3 regions of the Aureimonas sp. CAS genome follow, and region 3 is predicted to be linked to each of the others. Evidence: riboswitches for the same ligand, from Rfam matches in the RefSeq annotation. Region 3 holds a riboswitch; each other region holds the start of a gene.
What was found. Region 3 has a riboswitch for thiamine pyrophosphate ahead of AC6R2M_RS01850 (TenA family protein). Riboswitches for the same ligand answer to the same signal wherever they lie in the genome.

Region 1 (6,094 bases), 100 kb from region 3:
CAAGGTCGGCTGCCGGGATCAGCGAGCCGGGCCGCACGGTGATCGGCGTCTCCCCCTTCAGCGCCTTCCTCTGCAGTCCTTCCGGCCACCCGCCCTCCGGCTGGCCGAGATCGCCCCGCAGCATCGCGACGACGCTCTCGGGGAAGGCGATGTCGCGCGAGGGGTTCTCCACGTCCGCCACGGACAGGTCCTGCGCCACCATCATCAGCGCCATGTCGCCGACGACCTTGGAGGACGGCGTCACCTTCACGATGTCGCCGAACATGACGTTGGCGTCCGCATAGGTGCGGGCGACCTCGTGCCAGCGCGTCTCCAGGCCCAGCGAGCGTGCCTGCTCTTTCAGGTTGGTGAACTGCCCGCCCGGCATCTCGTGGAGATAGACCTCCGAAGCCGGCCCCTTGAGGTCGCTCTCGAAGGCGGCGTACTGCGCGCGCACCGCCTCCCAGTAGAAGGAGATGTGCCGGATCGCGTCGGCCGAGAGGCCCGGGTCGCGCTCCGTGCCCTTCAGCGCCTCGTTGATGGAGCCGAGACAGGCCTGCGAGGTCGCGCCCGACAGCGCGTCCATCGCCGCGTCCACCGCATCGACCCCCGCCTCCACGGCGGCCAGGATCGTCGCCGCCGAGATGCCGGAGGTATCGTGCGTGTGGAGGTGGATCGGCAGGCCGACCTCCTCCTTCAGCGCCCTGACGAGGACGCGCGCGGCGGCGGGCTTCAGAAGGCCGGCCATGTCCTTGATGCCGAGGATGTGGGCGCCTGCGGCCTCCAGCTCCTTGGCGAGGCGAACATAGTATTTCAGATCGTACTTCGACCGGTCCGGGTCGAAGAGGTCGCCCGTGTAGCAGAGAGCGCCCTCGCAGAGCTTGCCGGACTCGGCCACCGCGTCGATCGAGACGCGCATGTTCTCCACCCAGTTCAGGCAGTCGAAGACGCGGAAGAGATCGACCCCGCCCTTCGCCGCCTCGGCGACGAAGGTCTTGACGACATTGTCGGCGTAGTTGGTGTAGCCGACGCCGTTGGAGCCGCGCAGCAGCATCTGCAGGAGGATGTTGGGCGCCTTGTCGCGCACCAGCGCGAGCCGCTCCCACGGGTCTTCGGTCAGAAAGCGCATGGCGACGTCGAAGGTCGCTCCGCCCCAGCATTCGAGCGAGAGGAGCTGCGGCAGGCCGCGCGCATAGGATTCGGCGATCCCCGCGATGTCGTGGGTGCGCATGCGCGTGGCGAGCAGCGACTGGTGGCCGTCGCGCATGGTCGTGTCGGTCACGAGAACCTGACGCTGCGCCAGCATCCAGTCGGCGAAGCCCTTCGCGCCCAGCGCCTCCAGCCGCTGGCGCGAGCCCTCCGCGATGGCTGCGTCGAAGAGCGGCGCGACGGGCTTTCTCGCATCGGCGGGAGGCTTGGCCCGGCCCTTCGTCTCGGGATGACCGTTGACGGTCACGTCGGCCAGATAGGTCAGGAGCTTCGTCGCGCGGTCGCGGCGCTTCACCTGCGCGAAGAGCTCCGGCGTCGTGTCGATGAAGCGCGTCGTGTAGGAGAGGTCGCGGAACTTCCCGTGCCGGATGATGGCTTCCAGGAAGGTCAGATTGGTCGCGACGCCCCGGATGCGGAACTCGCGCAGCGCCCGGTCCATGCGCGAGCGCGCCTCCTCGGCCGACGGCGCCCAGGCCGTCACCTTCTCCAGAAGCGGATCGTAGAACCGCGTGATGACCGCGCCGGAATAGGCCGTGCCGCCGTCGAGCCGGATGCCGAAGCCGGTCGCCCCGCGATAGGCGGTGATGCGGCCGTAGTCGGGAATGAAGTTGTGCTCGGGGTCCTCGGTGGTGATGCGGCACTGGAGCGCGTGGCCGTTCAGCTTGATGTCGCCCTGCGCCGGCACGCCCGATTCCGGGGTGCCGATGGCATGCCCGTCGAGGATGTGGATCTGCGCCTTGACGATGTCGATGCCGGTCACCTCCTCGGTGACCGTGTGCTCCACCTGGATGCGCGGATTCACCTCGATGAAGTAGAAGGCGCCGGTGTCGGCGTCCTGCAGGAACTCGACCGTTCCGGCGCCGACATAGTTCGTCGCCTGCGCGATCTTCAGCGCGTGGCCGCAGAGCTCGGCGCGCTTCTCGTCGGAGAGGTAGGGCGCGGGCGCGCGCTCCACGACCTTCTGGTTGCGCCGCTGGATGGAGCAGTCGCGCTCGAAGAGGTGGACGGCGTTGCCGTGGGTGTCGCCGAGCACCTGCACCTCGACATGGCGGGCGCGTTCGACGAGTTTCTCCAGATAGACCTCGTCCTTGCCGAAGGCGGCCTTGGCCTCGCGCTTGCCCTCGGTCACCTCGCGGACGAGGTCCTGCTCCTGCCGGATGGCGCGCATGCCGCGCCCGCCCCCGCCCCAGGAGGCCTTGAGCATCACCGGATAGCCGATCTCCGCCGCGAGGCGCTTCACCTCCTCCATGTCGTCCGGCAGGGGATCGGTCGCCGGCACCACCGGCACGCCGAGCTCGATGGCGAGATTGCGCGCGGCGACCTTGTTGCCGAGACGACGCATGGTCTCCGGGCTCGGGCCGATGAAGACGATGCCGTTCTCGGCGCAGGCCTCGGCGAACTCCGGGCTCTCGGACAGGAGGCCGTAGCCCGGATGGATCGCGTCCGCGCCCGAAAGCCGGGCGACCCGCATGATCTCCTCGATCGACAGATAGCTCTCGATCGGGCCCATCTCGCGCCGCAGATGCGGGCCGCGCCCCACCTGCCAGCTTTCGTCCGCCTTGAAGCGGTGCAGCGCGACCTTGTCCTCCTCGGCCCAGATCGCGACCGTCTTCAGACCCAGCTCGTTCGCCGCCCGGAAGACGCGGATCGCGATCTCCGAACGATTGGCGACGAGAATCTTCGATATCGGCATGCCACGCTCCCCCAAACGCGTTCGATCCCGAAACTATAGACACGCCGCTCCTCGTTGCAACGCAACATGGGCGCCGGACCCCGGATCGGAAGGCTATGGCCGCCCGGCCGACGCTCTCAGAGGAAGCGTCCGCCGCGCTGCAGCACCTCGATCTTGTAGCCGTCCGGATCGGTGACGAAGAAGAACCGCGCCGAGAAACCGCTCGGATGCGACAGCGTCTTCAGATCGCCGACGGCAAGGCCTTCGCGCCTCTGGCGCTCGTGCTCCGCCTCGATGTCCTCGACCGAGACGGCGAGATGGCCATAGCCATTGCCGAGATCGTAGCCGCCCCGCCCCTCGTTCACGGTCAGCTCCAGCTCGAAGCCCGTCTCCGGGTTCGAGAGATAGATCAACGTGAAACCGTCGAAGGCGAAACGGTCGGCGACCTCGAGCCCGAAGGCACGATCGTAGAAGTCGATCGAGCGCGCCTCGTCGGCGACGCGGATCATCGAATGGATCATCTTGGCCATCGGGGCCTCCTCTCTCGCGCGCCCGGCTGGCGGACGCCGTGTCGAACCGGGCCGGAACGTAACGCCGGTTTGCTCGCCCTCAAGCCTCGTCCGGGTTGACAGCACGGGGCGTCGGCCTCACCTCTGAACCGACACCAGGGGTGCCCCATGCCGAGGGGCTGAGATGCCGCGGGGCCGGAAACGGCGGCGCGGGGACCCTTCGAACCTGATCCAGTTCATGCTGGCGGAGGGACGGTGACGAGGCCGACCGGATCGAACGAACCGAAACGCCGCCCTCCCCTTCCGCCGCAAGGGCTCGGATCGCGAACCGCGAAGGAGAGCCCCATGCCATCCGCATCCCAGCCCGTTCAGGCGAGAAGCGTCCCGACCGAAATCGTCGTGAACGGAACGGCGCAGAGCGTCCACGCCCATACGCTCGAAGCGCTCCTCAGCGAACTCGGCTTCGAAAGCCCCTTCATCGGCACCGCCGTCAATGGCGAGCTCGTGCGTCGGGCCGAGTGGGGCGGCCGCACGATCGAAGCCGGGGACCGGATCGAAATCCTGTCGCCCATGCAGGGGGGCTGAGGCCATGCTGACGCTCTACGGAACCGAACTCTCCTCGCGCCTTCTCCTCGGCACCGCGCGCTATCCCGGCCCGGACGTCCTCGAAGCCGCCCTCTCCGCTTCCGGCACGAGGGTCGTCACCCTGTCGGTGCGGCGCGACACCGCGAACGGGCGGGCCGGCGAAGCCCTGATGGCGATGATCGAACGGCTGGACCTCAGGATCCTTCCGAACACGGCCGGATGCTTCACCGTCGAGGACGCGGTCTCGACCGCGCAAATGTCGCGCGAGATCTTCGGCACGGACTGGATCAAGCTGGAGGTGATCGGGCGCGAGGACACGCTGCAGCCCGACGTCGTCGGCACGGTAGACGCCGCCCGCATTCTCGTCGCCGAGGGCTTCAAGGTCTTCCCCTATACGAGCGCGGACCTCGTCGTCGCCGAGCATCTGCTGCGAGCCGGCTGCGAACTCCTGATGCCGCTGTGCGCACCCATCGGCTCGGGCGCCGGCCTGCTCGACCCGGCGTCGCTGAGGGCGATGCGGACGGCCTTCCCGGAGGTGCCGCTGATCGTCGATGCTGGGATCGGGCGGCCGAGCCACGCGGCCGCCGTGATGGAGCTCGGCTACGATGCCGTGCTCCTCAACACGGCCGTCGCGGGGTCCGGCGATCCGGTCGCGATGGCGGGCGCGTTTAAGGCATCGGTGGAGGCCGGGCGGACCGCGTTCGAGGCGGGGATGATGACGCCCCGCGCCGGGGCGCAGGCCTCGACCCCGATGGAGGGCCGTGCCGTCTTCGCCCGGCAGGCCGCGGAATAGACGGAAGCATCGGCCCGAAGCCGTCTGATGGCTTCGGAAGGCCTGATGCGCAGAGAAAACAGGTCGGACCGGCCGAAGGCCGCTCCGACCTCAGGCGACGCGGTTGCCGCGAAGGCGCTTGAAGAGCGGGCGGCGCGGCGCCGTCCGTTCGGGCGCGAGCGTCAGCATGCCGAAGAAGCCGACCAGCGCCATGCCGGTGACGGCGAGCGGATCGGGGAACTCCCCGAACAGGACCGCGCCGAAGAGGCTCGCCCAGACGATCTGCGAATATTGCGTCGGCGCGATGCGGCTCGCGGGCGCCAATCGCGCACCCATCACCATGGCGAGATGGCCGATGCCCGCGCTGACGCCGCCGAAGAGGAGGATCGGCAGGAGGTCCAGGCTCGGAACGGTGAAGCTCGGGATCATTGCGGCGCCGTTGACGAGGGTCGCGAGGCCGAGGACCGAGCCGATCAGCGTCAGCCGGTTCTCGACCGGGCCGAGCGTGCGCAGGAGAATGACGTTGGTCGCGCCCGACAGCGCGCAGCCAAGGCCCGCCAGATGGCCGAACGAGACCTCCTGGAACCCCGGTCGCACGACGAGAAGCACGCCGATGAGCCCGCCGAACAAGGCAAGCCACCGGCCCATCGTGACGCTTTCGCGCAGGATCACCCGCGAGAGCAGCGCGGCGACGAGCGGCAGGAGAAAGATGAGCGCGTAGGCTTCGGCCAGCGGCAGCGTGGTGAAGGCGACGACCGCGCAGATGCCGCCGAAGGTGCCGCTGGCGGCCCGCAGCGCGACGAGGCCGGGCCGCTTCGGGCTGGCGATCGTGCGCCAGGAGACGTCCGAGCGCTTCGACAGGAGGCAGAGGACGAGCGCGATCAGGGAGATGGAGAAGCCGATCTGGAAGACCGACATCTGGTGCCCGAGCGCCTTGGCGGCGGCGTCCGAGCAGGCATAGGCGAGGTAGGCGAGGAACGCGAGAAGGATTCCGGTCTGCATGGCACCGACGACGAGGCTGGATGTGAAGAGGCCGGCTCGCGCGATCGGGCGATCGAGGTCCCGCGCAGGGAGCGGGACAGGGGTCGTTCAAAGGGCAGTGTCGGCTTGGCCGGGAGACTACCGGACCGGAGCTTAAAAAGCCTTAACCAAGGAAGGCTGAGCAAGCGGAAACGCGCCGCGAAGGGTCACGATTCTCGCACCGCCTGTGACGAAAGATGATCGACCGCCGCCATGCTTCGGCCCTCATCCTCCTCCGGCCTGGCTCAGTTCGTGCGACGGTCTCAGGAGGTCGCCCCTTTGGAACGGGGTTCGTCGCCGTCCATGTCGATCGAGCTGACAACTGCTTCCGGGTTGCGGTGGATCGTC
Region 2 (6,094 bases), 1.1 Mb from region 3:
GTCTCGTCTCGATGGCCGGCCATGTCTGCGTGAACCGCTCGCTCGCCGTGGCCGAAGCCTCCGTGGTCGTGCCGTTCCAGTACACGCTGATCGTCTGGGCGATCTTCTACGGCGTCCTCTTCTTCGGGGACCGCCCCACCGTCCCGCTCTTTCTCGGAGCCGGCATGATCGTCGCCTCCGGCCTGTTCATCCTCTGGCGCGAGCGGGCGAAGGGACTGCCCGTGACGGCGGCCGTCGCCCCCGACGCGGTTGCGGAGCCGGGAACGGAGCTCGGCATCGACAGCGGACCCCGGACCCCTAGTTCAGGCCACCCATGACGACGCGGTCGCTCGGCCGCGGGTTGCGCCGAATGAAAGGGTCCGCATGTTTCGATTTCTCGCCAGCACGATCGGAGTGATCTTCGTGATCGGTCTCCTCGTCGTGATCGGGCTTCTGGCCCTCATCTTCTGACCGGAGAGACCCGATGGACGACGAAGAGAAGATCCGCCGCAAGGCGCACGAACTCTGGGAAGCCGAAGGGCGACCCGAGGGTCGGCAGGATAGCCACTGGGTCCAGGCCCGCGAGATCGTGGCCCTGGAGGATGGCGCCGGACAGGCGGCGCTCAAGCCGGTCGAGGAGACGGTTTCCGAGCCCGTCGAGCCCGCGATCGCGGCGACCAGCCACGGCGAGGTGCCCGGGCTGACCGATCTCGGCGACGAAGGCGGTGCCCCCTCGCGCAAGAAGGCCGGAGCGATCAGCCGAGAGACGCCTCCGGGTCAGGATGGCAATGACAGTGCGAAGAGGCGGCGTCGCTGATCACGACCGCTTGACCGCCTCGCTCGCATCCCTCTAGCGTGGGTCGCGCCCCTTCGGCGCGGCCCTTTTCAGGAGAGACGCGATGAACGAGATGTCGAGGCCCACGACAGGCGGAGTGGTCGCGCCGAACAATCTCGACGCCTTCTGGATGCCCTTCAGCGCGAACCGGCAGTTCAAGAAGGATCCGCGCCTCTTCGTCGGTGCGAAGGACATGCACTACACCACCGCCGACGGTCGCCAGGTGCTGGACGGCACCGCGGGCCTCTGGTGCGTGAACGCCGGTCACTGCCGGCCGAAGATCACCGAGGCGATCGCCAGGCAGGCCGGCGAGCTCGACTATGCGCCCGCCTTCCAGATGGGCCATCCGAAGGCCTTCGATCTGGCCTCGCGCCTGTCCGCGCTCGCGCCGTCGCCGCTCGACCACGTCTTCTTCACCAATTCGGGCTCGGAATCGGTCGAGACCGCGCTCAAGATCGCGCTCGCCTATCACCGTGCGCGGGGCGACGGCTCGCGCTTCCGCCTGATCGGGCGCGAGCGCGGCTATCACGGCGTCAATTTCGGCGGAATCTCGGTCGGCGGCATCGTCGGCAACCGCAAGATGTTCGGCACCCTCCTGACCGGCGTCGACCACATGCGGCACACGCACGACCCGGCCCGCAATCCCTATTCGCGCGAGGAGCCGGAGCACGGGGCGGAACTGGCCGACGACCTCCTGCGCATCGCGCAGCTGCACGACCCCTCCACCATCGCGGCCGTGATCGTCGAGCCCGTCGCCGGCTCCACCGGCGTGCTGCCGCCGCCCGCCGGCTATCTCAAGCGCCTGCGCGAGCATTGCGACGCGCACGGCATCCTGCTCATCTTCGACGAGGTCATCACCGGCTTCGGCCGGCTCGGCGAGCCCTTCGCCGCCGACCGCTTCGGCGTCGTGCCCGACCTGATGACCACCGCCAAGGGCCTGACCAACGGCGTGATCCCGATGGGCGCGGTCTTCGTGCGCGGCGAGATCCACGACGCCTTCATGAACGGCCCGGAGAACCTCATCGAGTTCGCGCACGGCTACACTTATTCGGGCAATCCGATCGCGGCGGCCGCCGGGCTCGCGACGCTGGACACCTATGCCGAAGAGGGCTTGTTCGAGCGCGCCAAGGCGATGACGCCGATCTTCGCCGACGCGCTGCACACGCTGAAGGGCGAGCCGCATGTCACCGACATCCGCACGGTCGGGCTGATCGGCGCCGTCGAACTGTCGCCGATCGCCGGCCATCCGACCAAGCGTGCCTTCTCCGCCTTCCTCGACGCCTATGAGCGCGGGCTGCTCATCCGCACGACGGGCGACATCATCGCGCTGTCGCCGCCGCTGATGATCTCCGAGTCCCAGGTCGGGGAGATCGTCGACACGCTGCGGGACGTGCTTCGCGCGCTGGACTGAGCGCGCACCCGGCCGGAGGAGTGAAAGGATGACCTTCGCCACGTTGGGAAGCTTCGCCATCGTCGCCATGCTCTTCGTGATGACGCCGGGACCGAACGGCGTCCTCATCCTGAAGACCGTTCCGGTCTCCGGGCGCGCGGCCGGCTTCGCCAACATCGCCGGCTTCGCCGCCGCCTTCTATCTTCACTCGACGCTCGCGATCTTCGGCCTGTCGGCGATCCTCCTCCGATCGGCCGAGGCCTTCTTCGTGGTGAAGATGCTGGGCGCGGGCTATCTCTTCTATATCGGCCTCAAGGCGCTGTTCGAGGCGTGGCGAGGCGGGCTCAAGCCCGCGGCCCCCGCACCGGTGCGGCGCCGAGGGCTCGGCACCGCCGCCCTGGAAGGCTTCGTCACCAACGCCCTGAACCCCAAGGTCGCGCTCTTCTACCTCTCCGTCTTCCCGCAGTTCGCGGGCTCGGGTGCCGGCATCGCGGAGGTCGGCTACGCGCTGACGACGATCCATGCCCTGGCGAACATCCTCTGGTTCTCCGCCATCGTCCTTCTCCTGAACCGGACGGGCACGCTGATGCGCAGCCAACGTTTCCTGCGGGGGCTCAAAGGAATGACCGGCACCGTCTTCCTCTGGTTCGGCTGGCGGATGGCGACCTTCCGGCCCTGAGCCGCCCGCCGGCGGGCTGTTGACAGGCCCGCTCCGCACCTCCAATGATCCGCTGCATCCGAGGGGTGCGCCTCTCTTCCGTTCGCGGAAGGGGTGCTGAGATGGCTTCTGGCCGAACCCTTGAACCTGATCCGGGTCATGCCGGCGTAGGAACGGGCCAAGTTGAGCATCTCGTCCAGCCACAGAAGCGGCTTCGCGCCGGTTTCCGACGCACCGAGCGCGCGGCCCGGCCATCGCGCGCGTCGCCGTGGGCCTCGCCGGTCGAAGCCCCTTCAGGTCGTTCTCAGCGTCGTGGTCGGCTTCGGCACCGTGCTGGCCCTCTGGCAGCTCTGGGTGTCCGTCTTCGCGCCGCCCCCCTTCATCCTGCCGGCGCCCGTCACGGTCTTCGAGACACTCGTCGCGCGCCACGACTATTTCCTCGGCCATGCCGGCGTGACGCTCGCCGAGATCGTTCTCGGCCTTCTCCTCGGATCGGCGGCGGGCATCGCCATCGCGCTCGCCGTCGCCGCAATACCGGGCGCGATGCAGTTCGCCTGGCCGGTGATCCTCGTCATCCAGGCGCTGCCGGTCTTCGCGGTCGCGCCGCTCCTCGTCCTCTGGTTCGGCTTCGGCATGGCCTCGAAGGTCGTGATGGCCGCGCTCATCATCTTCTTCCCGGTCGCCTCCGCCTTCGCCGACGGGCTGCGGCGGACCGAGAAGGAAATCCTGGAATCGGCCGAGCTGCTCGGCGCCTCGCGCTGGCGCGTGCTCTGGCGCATCCGCGTTCCGCTGGGCCTTCCCGGCCTCGTCTCGGGCCTGCGGGTCGCCGCGCCCGTCGCCCCGCTCGGCGCGGTCATCGGCGAATGGGTGGGCGCGTCCGCCGGTCTCGGCTTCGTCATGCTGCAGGCGAATGCGCGGGTCCAGACCGACGTCCTCTTCGCCGTCATCATCATCCTCGCCGTCCTGACGCTCGCCCTGCGCTTTGCCGTCGATCAGCTCGCCGACCTCCTCGTCCCCTGGGCGAAGGAGGGTTGATCGTCATGTCCCGTCCCGAAAGGTCCGCCATGCTGCGCCATCTCCTTCTCGCAACGACGCTTCTCTTCGCCGCGCCGGCCGCCGCGCAGGAGACCGACGAGCTGACCGTCCTCCTCGAATGGTTCGTGAACCCGGACCATGCGCCGCTCGTCGTCGCCGATCAGCTCGGCTACTTCGAGGAGGAGGGGCTGGAGGTGACGCTGATCCCGCCGACGGACCCGTCCGCGCCGCCGCGGCTCGTGGCCGCCAGGCAGGCGGACGTCGCGGTCCACTACCAGCCGAACCTCTATCTCGACCATCAGTCTGCCCTGCCGCTGAAATGGTTCGGCACGCTGGTGGAGACGCCGCTGAACACGGTGACGGTGCTCAAGGACGGGCCGGTTCAGGATCTCGCCGACCTCAGGGGCAAGCGTATCGGCTATTCGGTGGCCGGCTTCGAGGACGGCCTTCTCCTGCGCATGCTGGGCTCGGTCGGCCTCGGCCGCGACGACGTCGAGATGATCAACGTCAATTTCGCGCTGACCACCTCCCTGATGACCGGACAGGTGGACGCGACGGTCGGCTCCTACCGCAATTTCGAGCTGACGCAGATCCGTCTCGCGGGCGGGGAGGGGCGTGCCTTCTTCGTGGAGGAGCACGGCGTGCCGGCCTATGACGAGCTGATCTACGTCACCCACGAGGACCTGATCGGGGACGACCGCCTGCCGCGCTTCCTCGCCGCCATCGAGCGCGCGACGCTCTATTTGACCAACCATCCGGAGGAGGCCTTCGCGCTCTACACGCAGGCCTATCCCGATCTCGACGACGAGCTGAACCGGCAGGCCTGGTTCGATACGCTGCCGCGCTTCGCCAAGCGCCCCGCCGCGCTCGACCGGGGCCGCTACGAGCGCTTCGGCGCCTTCATGGCGGAAAGCGGCCTGATCGACGCGGCGCCTTCGGTCGACGACATCGCCGTTGAAGTCCGTTGATCGCTCTCGTCTCCCTTGCGGGCGATCTGCTGACACGCGTCCGCGAGCGGCGCCCGCGGATCCATTGCCTGACCAATTCCGTCGTGCAGAAGTTCACCGCCGATGGCCTGACGGCGCTGGGCGCCATCCCGTCCATGACGCAGAGCCACGACGAGGTCGCCGAGTTCGCCGCGAAGGCGGACGCGCTCCTCGTCAATCTCGGCACGCTGGATCCGGCGCGCCGCGAGGCGATCGCGCTGGCGCTCGACGCGTTCTCTCCGACCGGCCGCCCTTGGGCGCTCGATCCGGTCCATTGCGAGGTCTCTTCGCTGCGGCTCGACTTCGCCCGAAGCCTTCTGGCCCTCGGACCGTCCGTCGTGCGGGGCAATGCCGCGGAGATGGCGGTGATCGGCGAGGCGCCCGCCGGCACCGTGCGCGTGACGACGGGCGCGGTGGACGGCCTCGTTCTCGACGCGAGGTCGATCGAGGTCGCGAACGGCCATCCGACCATGGCGAAGGTGACGGGGACCGGCTGCCTCGCGGGTGCCTTCGTCGCGAGCTTCCTCGTCGTCGGCGAGGGGCGGCTGGAGAGTGCGGCGGCCGCGCTCGCCGTCTACGGCGTCTGCGCCGAGATCGCGGCCGAGACCGCGCGGGGGCCGGGCAGCTTCGCCGTCGCGCTTCTCGATGCCATCGGCAACGTCACGCCGGGCGATGTCGCAAGACGGGGAGGGTCCGCGATGCCGCAGGTTGATTACCGGCTGAACGCCATCGTCGACGCGGGGGTGCTCGCGGGGGGCGATCTGCCGAATCTGGCGCGCCTTGCCGCCGAGGGCGGCGCGACGCTGATCCAATATCGCGACAAGACCGGCTCGACGCGCGACATGATCGAGACCGCCTTCGCGATCCGGGCGAGGCTGAAGGACAGCGGCGTCCCCTTCGTCGTCAACGACCGCGTGGACGTGGCGCTCGCGGCGGGTGCGGCGGGTGTGCATCTCGGTCGCGAAGACATGGACGCGGAGACCGCGCGCCGTCTTCTGGGGCCTGACGCCATCATCGGCGCGACGGTGAAGAACGAGGCGGACGCCGCCCGCGCCGCCGGTGCGCCGATCGACTATGCCTGCGTCGGCGGGGTGTTCGAGACGCTGTCGAAGGACAATCCCGACCCGCCCGTCGGGCTGGAGGGCCTGTCGCACCTGATCAAGCTGACGCGGCGCATGCGGGCTGACATGCCCGTCGGCGCCATCGCGGGT
Region 3 (6,094 bases):
TGGTGCAGAAGAACAAGGAATACGTGCAGGCGGCCATGCTGATCGGGCGCAAGCCCTTCGCGATCATGTTCCGCCACGTCCTGCCCAACGTCACCGAGCCGATCCTCGTCATCGCCACCATCTCGCTGGCGCTCGCGATCATCTCGGAATCGACGCTCTCCTTCCTGGGTGTCGGCGTTCCGCCGACCCAGCCCTCGCTCGGTACGCTGATCCGCATCGGGCAAGGCTTCCTCTTCTCCGGCGAATGGTGGATCCTCCTGTTCCCGTCCCTGACCCTGCTGGCCCTGGCCCTCTCGATCAACCTCCTCGGCGACTGGCTGCGCGAGGCGCTGAACCCGAGGCTGGCGAAATGAGCGCCGTCATCGACACGACGGCCGCCAAGACCGCCACAGCGACGCCCGTCATCTCGCTGAAGGACCTCGTCGTCGAGTTTCCCACGCGCCGCGGCGTGCTGCGGGCGATCGACAAGGTGTCCTTCGACGTCGCGCCGGGGGAGATCCTCGGCGTCGTCGGCGAGTCCGGGGCCGGCAAGTCGATCACCGGCTCGGCGATCATCGGCCTGATCGATCCGCCCGGGCGCGTTGCCGGCGGCGAGATCCTGCTCAAGGGCCAGCGCATCGACAACCTCCCGGAGGAGGAGATGCGGCGCCTGCGCGGCAAGCGCATCGGCATGGTCTTCCAGGACCCGCTGACGAGCCTGAACCCGCTCTACACGGTGGGCGAACAGCTCATCGAGACGATCCGCACCCATCTTCCGATGAGCGAGGCGAAGGCGCGCGAACGGGCGATCGAGCTTCTGGCCGATGTCGGCATTCCGGCACCGAAGCAGCGCGTGGATTCCTATCCGCACCAGTTCTCGGGCGGCATGCGCCAGCGCGTCGTCATCGCGCTCGCGCTCTGCGCCGAGCCCGAGTTCATCGTCGCCGACGAGCCGACGACGGCGCTCGACGTCTCGCTGCAGGCGCAGATCATCGCGGTCTTCAAGAAGGTCTGCGCCGAGCGCGGCACCTCGGCCATCCTGATCACGCACGACATGGGCGTCATCGCGGAAGCCGCCGACCGGGTCGCGGTCCTCTATGCCGGGCGCATCGCCGAGGTGGGGCCGGTCAAGGACATGCTCCAGCGCCCGCTGCACCCCTACACCTCCGGCCTGATGGGCTCGATCCCGTCGCTGGCGGGCGACGACGACCGCCTGAAGCAGATCCCCGGCGCCATGCCGCGCCTCAACCGCATCCCGAACGGCTGCGCCTTCCACCCGCGCTGCGAGCACGAGATGCCGGTCTGTTCGCAGAAGCGGCCGGGCCTCAACCATGTGGGCGCCACGCATGTCGCCTGCTTCCTGCATGGAGACGCGACGCAATGAGCGCGCTTCTGAAAGTCGATCACCTCTCGCGCGAGTTCGACGTCTCCGCGCCCTGGCTGAACCGCGTCATCGAGCGCAAGGGGCGCCAGAGCGTGAAGGCCGTCGACGACGTCACGCTGCACATCGAGAAGGGCAAGACCTTCGCCCTCGTCGGCGAGTCGGGTTCGGGCAAGTCGACCATCGCGCGCATGGTCGTCGGCCTCATCGAGCCGACGCGCGGCGAGGTGAAGTTCGACGAGGTCGACATCTGGGACAAGGGCAACGCCCGCAGGCTCGGCGAGCTGCGCCGCCGCTTCCAGATGATCTTCCAGGACCCCTACGCCTCGCTGAACCCGCGCTGGCGCGTCCGCGACATCATCGCCGAGCCGCTCAAGACCTACGGCATCGCGACCACGTCCAAGGAGATCGACGCCGAGGTCGGCCGGCTCCTGGAGACGGTGAAGCTCAGCCCGGAGGACGGGCTGAAATATCCGCATCAGTTCTCCGGCGGCCAGCGCCAGCGCATCTGCATCGCCCGCGCGCTCGCCAACAAGCCCGAGTTCATCGTCTGCGACGAGCCGACCTCCGCGCTCGACGTCTCGGTGCAGGCGCAGATCCTCAACCTGATGCGGGATCTGCAGGACGAGTTCGGGCTGACCTACCTCTTCATCAGCCACAATCTGGCGGTCGTGAACTACATGGCCGACGAGGTGGGCGTCCTTTATCTCGGGCGCCTGTGCGAGATCGCGCCGCCCAAGCGCCTGTTCGAGAACGCGCGGCATCCCTACACGCGCTCGCTTCTCGATTCCGTGCCCGACATGGAGATGACGGGCCGCGAGCGGACGCCGGTGAAGGGCGAGATCCCGAACCCGATCTCGCCGCCCTCGGGGTGCTTCTTCCACCCGCGCTGCCCGCACGCCAACGATCGCTGCCGGCGCGAGGCGCCGCTCATGAAGCCGCAGGACGGCGTCGTCGTCGCCTGCCACGGCGTCGAGGAAGGCCGCATCTGAGCGGGTGATCCGAGCTTGACGGCGGGCTCCGGCCCGCCCATCCTCTCCCCATCTTCCGAGGGGTGCCCTCCCGTCCGCGGGACGAGAGGGCTGAGACGGCGTGACGCCGAACCCTTGAACCTGATCCGGGTCATGCCGGCGTAGGAACGGAACTCGCGCGCTTCGCCGTTTGGGCGAAGGCGGCGCGTCGTCCCCCTCGCGCCGGTGCGTCCGGCCAAACGAGGGACGAGAGCCGATGACCACACGCTTCACCGAGACCTTGAGGGACGCCGCGCGGGAGGACTGGGAGGCGACGATCTCCCACCGCTTCGTGGACGAGCTGATCGCCGGCACGATCGCGCCGGAGGTCATGTCCCGCTATCTCGTCCAGGACCACCGCTTTCTGGACAGCTTCCTCATGCTGCTGGGGGCCGCGCAGGCCAGCGCCGACGGCTTCGACGCGCGCCTTCGCTTCGCGCGCTTCGGCGGCATGATCTCCGGCGAGGAGAACACCTATTTCGAGCGCTCCTTCGAGGCGCTCGGCGTCACGAGGCAAGAGCGCGAGGGCGCGCCGGACACGGCCCCGACCGCCGGCTTCAAGGCGATCATGCGCGAGGCGGCCGAGACGCGCTCCTATGCGGTCGCTCTTTCGGTCCTGTGCGTCGCCGAATGGTCCTATCTGGAATGGGCGTTGAAGGCGAAGGGCGCCTATCCGCAGAGCTTCGTCCATGCCGAATGGATCACGCTGCACGACAACGAGGCCTTCCGGGACTTCGTCGCGTTCCTGCGGTCCGAGCTCGACCGTGTCGGACCGGCCGAGGAGGGCGCCGCGCGCGATGTCTTCACCCGTGCGGTCAAGCTCGAATGCGCCTTCTTCGACGCCGCCTACCGGCCCTGAGACGAGAGCGTTTGCCCGCCCCGGCCCGAAGGGAGTAAGCCAAGGTCGGGGCGAGCAGCGAGGGTGGCATGGCGGTCGAAGGCGGCGACGGGGTCGGGCTCGTCCAGGTGGTGGCGCTTCTGGCGGCGGGCGTCGTCGCGGTGCCGATCTTCAAACGTCTCGGACTGGGGCCGGTCCTCGGCTATTTCACCGCCGGGCTGATCATCGGCCCGTTCGGCCTCGGCCTCTTCGCCGAGCCGGAAGGCGTCCTCCACTTCGCCGAGTTCGGCGTCATCATGCTGCTCTTCATCATCGGGCTGGAGATGGAGCCGGCGCGCCTCTGGGCGCTGCGCCGGCAGATCTTCGGGCTGGGCCTGGCGCAGGTCGCGCTCTGCGGCTTCCTCCTGACGATCGCGGGCATGGCGTTCGGCCTGCCGACCCCGGTCGCCTTCGTCGCCGGCCTGGGCTTCGTCCTCTCCTCCACCGCCGTCGTCATGCAGATGCTCGAGGACGAGGGCCTGCTCGGCACGCCCGAGGGACAGAAGGGCGTCTCGATCCTGCTTCTGGAGGATCTGGCGATCGTGCCGCTGCTCGCCATCGTCGCCTTCATCGGCCCGCGCGAGACCGACAACGGCGCACCGCTCTGGCAGGAGCTGGCGCTCGCCGGCGGCGCGCTCGTCGCCCTGGTGCTGGCGGGCCGCTATCTGCTCGATCCCATGTTCGCGGTCCTCGCCAGAGCCCGCGCCCGCGAGGTGATGACGGCCGCCGCGCTCCTCGTCGTCCTCGGCGCTGCGCTCCTCATGGATCTCGGCGGCCTCTCCATGGCGATGGGCGCCTTCCTGGCGGGCGTCTTCCTGTCCGAGTCGACCTTCAAGCATCAGCTGGAAACCGACATCGAGCCCTTCCGGGGCATCCTCCTCGGGCTCTTCTTCCTCGCCGTCGGCATGTCGCTCGACCTCGCGGTCATCGCCGCGCAATGGCCGACGATCCTTCTCTTCGTCGTCCTCTTCGTGATCGTGAAGGGCATCGGCATCTACGCCGTCGCGCGGCTCTTCGGCTCGGCCAACCGGGCGGCGGTCGCGCGCGTCGCCCATTTCGCGCAGGGCGGCGAGTTCGCCTTCGTGCTCTATTCGGCGGCGGTCGCGAGCGGCATCTTCGACGGGCAGACCAACGCGATCTTCACCGCGACCGTCATCATCTCCATGGCGCTGACGCCGTTCTGGTCCATGGCGCTCGCGCGGCTCATGCCGGCCGAAACGGTCTCGCTGGACGGGGTCGACGAGGCCTCCGACCTGGAGGGCCGCGTCCTCATCATCGGCTTCGGCCGGTTCGCGCAGGTGGCGGCGCAGTCGCTGCTCGCGCGCGGCATCGACATTTCCATCATCGAGAACGACGTGGAGATGATCGAGGCGGCCGCCCGCTTCGGCTTCAAGGTCTATTACGGCGACGGCACGCGCCTCGACACGCTGCATGCCTCGGGTGCGGGCCGGGCGGAGGCCGTTCTCGTATGTGTCGATCGGCCCGAGACGGCCGACCGGATCGTCGAGCTTCTGGAGACGGAGTTCCCGCACGCCAAGGTCTTCGCGCGGGCCTTCGACCGGGGTCATTCGCTGAAGCTCGTGCAGGCCGGCGTCGACTACCAGATCCGCGAGACCTTCGAGTCAGCCATGATGTTCGGCGCCGAGGCGCTTCGCCGGCTGGGAACGCCGGAGGAGGTGGTGGAGGAGATCGCCGAGGACGTGCGGCGACGCGACGCCGAGCGCTTCGATCTGCAACTCGCCTCCGGCATCTATGCCGGCACCGATCTGATGCGCGGCAACGCGCCGGTTCCGGCACCGCTGACCAAGCCCCGGCGCGCCGGTCAGGTCATCGGCGACGGTCGGACGGTCGAGAACGGCACGGCCGAGCCCGCGACCTGAGGATCCTCAAAGGACCAGGATCGCGCGCAGGTCGTTGACGTTCGTCAGCGTCGGCCCGGTCGTCACGAGATCGCCGATGGCGCCGAACAGCGAGTAGCTGTCGTGCCGGCCGAGGAATGCCGCCGGGTCGAGCCCGGCGGCTCTGGCGCGCGCCAGCGTGTCGGGCGTCACCAGAGCGCCGGCCGCGTCCTCGGTCCCGTCGATGCCGTCCGTGTCGCCCGCGATGGCGTGGACGCTCTCCATTCCGTTCAGCGCGACGGCGAGCGCGAGCAGGAATTCGGTGTTGCGGCCTCCCCGGCCGGGTTTCTCGCGCCCGATCGAGACCGTGGTCTCGCCGCCCGAAAGGATCAGCGCGGGGGAGGGCAGGGGATGCCCGTGCGCGCGGACCGAGCGAGCGATCCCCGCCATCAGGATGCCGGCCTCGCGCGCCTCGCCCTCCAGCGCGTCTCCGAGGATGATCGGCGTCACGCCGGCCTCGCGCGCAAGGCCGGCGGCCGCCTCCAGCGCCATCTGCGGCGTGGCGATCATCCGGAAATCGGCCTCGAAGGGCGCGCGCGGCGCGGGCGTCTCGGCCAGAAGCCGCCGGGCGGCCTCCGGCAGGTCCGGGCCGAGCCGCTCGATCATGGCGGAGAGGTCCGCGCCCGCATCCGGGTCGTAGACGGTCGGACCGGAGGCGATGGCGCGCGGATCGTCCCCCGGAACGTCGGAGATCGCCAGCGTCACGACGCGGGCCGGGCGGGCCGCTTCCGCCAACCGTCCGCCCTTGATGCGCGACAGGCGCCGACGCACGCGGTTCATCTCGTTGATCGAGGCGCCGGAGGCGAGCAGCAGGCGGTTGACCGTCTTCTTCTCCTCCAGCGTCAGCCCCTCGGCGGGCAGCGTCATCAGGGCGGAGCCGCCGCCCGAGATCAGCGCGAGGACGAGGTCGTCGGCGGTCAGGCCCTCGACCCTCTGCAGGATGCGGCGG

Region 1: another riboswitch for thiamine pyrophosphate. It lies ahead of thiS (sulfur carrier protein ThiS); the one in region 3 lies ahead of AC6R2M_RS01850 (TenA family protein).
Region 2: another riboswitch for thiamine pyrophosphate. It lies ahead of AC6R2M_RS13665 (ABC transporter permease); the one in region 3 lies ahead of AC6R2M_RS01850 (TenA family protein).

What each region holds. Positions count from the first base shown of each region.
Region 1 covers NZ_CM187563.1:486,506-492,599, reverse strand. The annotation lists gene pyc (pyruvate carboxylase) at 1-2,881, opposite strand, end outside; gene AC6R2M_RS02250 (VOC family protein) at 2,998-3,390, opposite strand; TPP riboswitch at 3,517-3,640, shown strand; gene thiS (sulfur carrier protein ThiS) at 3,715-3,954, shown strand; gene AC6R2M_RS02240 (thiazole synthase) at 3,959-4,747, shown strand; gene AC6R2M_RS02235 (DMT family transporter) at 4,838-5,728, opposite strand; gene AC6R2M_RS02230 (helix-turn-helix domain-containing protein) at 6,010-6,094, opposite strand, start outside.
Region 2 covers NZ_CM187563.1:2,855,034-2,861,127, reverse strand. The annotation lists gene AC6R2M_RS13690 (DMT family transporter) at 1-317, shown strand, start outside; gene AC6R2M_RS13685 (small membrane protein YohP) at 364-450, shown strand; gene AC6R2M_RS13680 (DUF2934 domain-containing protein) at 464-796, shown strand; gene aptA (omega-aminotransferase AptA) at 888-2,225, shown strand; gene AC6R2M_RS13670 (LysE family translocator) at 2,254-2,883, shown strand; TPP riboswitch at 2,935-3,053, shown strand; gene AC6R2M_RS13665 (ABC transporter permease) at 3,175-3,897, shown strand; gene AC6R2M_RS13660 (ABC transporter substrate-binding protein) at 3,927-4,865, shown strand; gene thiE (thiamine phosphate synthase) at 4,862-6,094, shown strand, end outside.
Region 3 covers NZ_CM187563.1:382,465-388,558, forward strand. The annotation lists gene AC6R2M_RS01835 (ABC transporter permease) at 1-353, shown strand, start outside; gene AC6R2M_RS01840 (ABC transporter ATP-binding protein) at 350-1,363, shown strand; gene AC6R2M_RS01845 (ABC transporter ATP-binding protein) at 1,360-2,352, shown strand; TPP riboswitch at 2,401-2,516, shown strand; gene AC6R2M_RS01850 (TenA family protein) at 2,588-3,229, shown strand; gene AC6R2M_RS01855 (monovalent cation:proton antiporter-2 (CPA2) family protein) at 3,298-5,127, shown strand; gene AC6R2M_RS01860 (glycerate kinase type-2 family protein) at 5,134-6,094, opposite strand, start outside.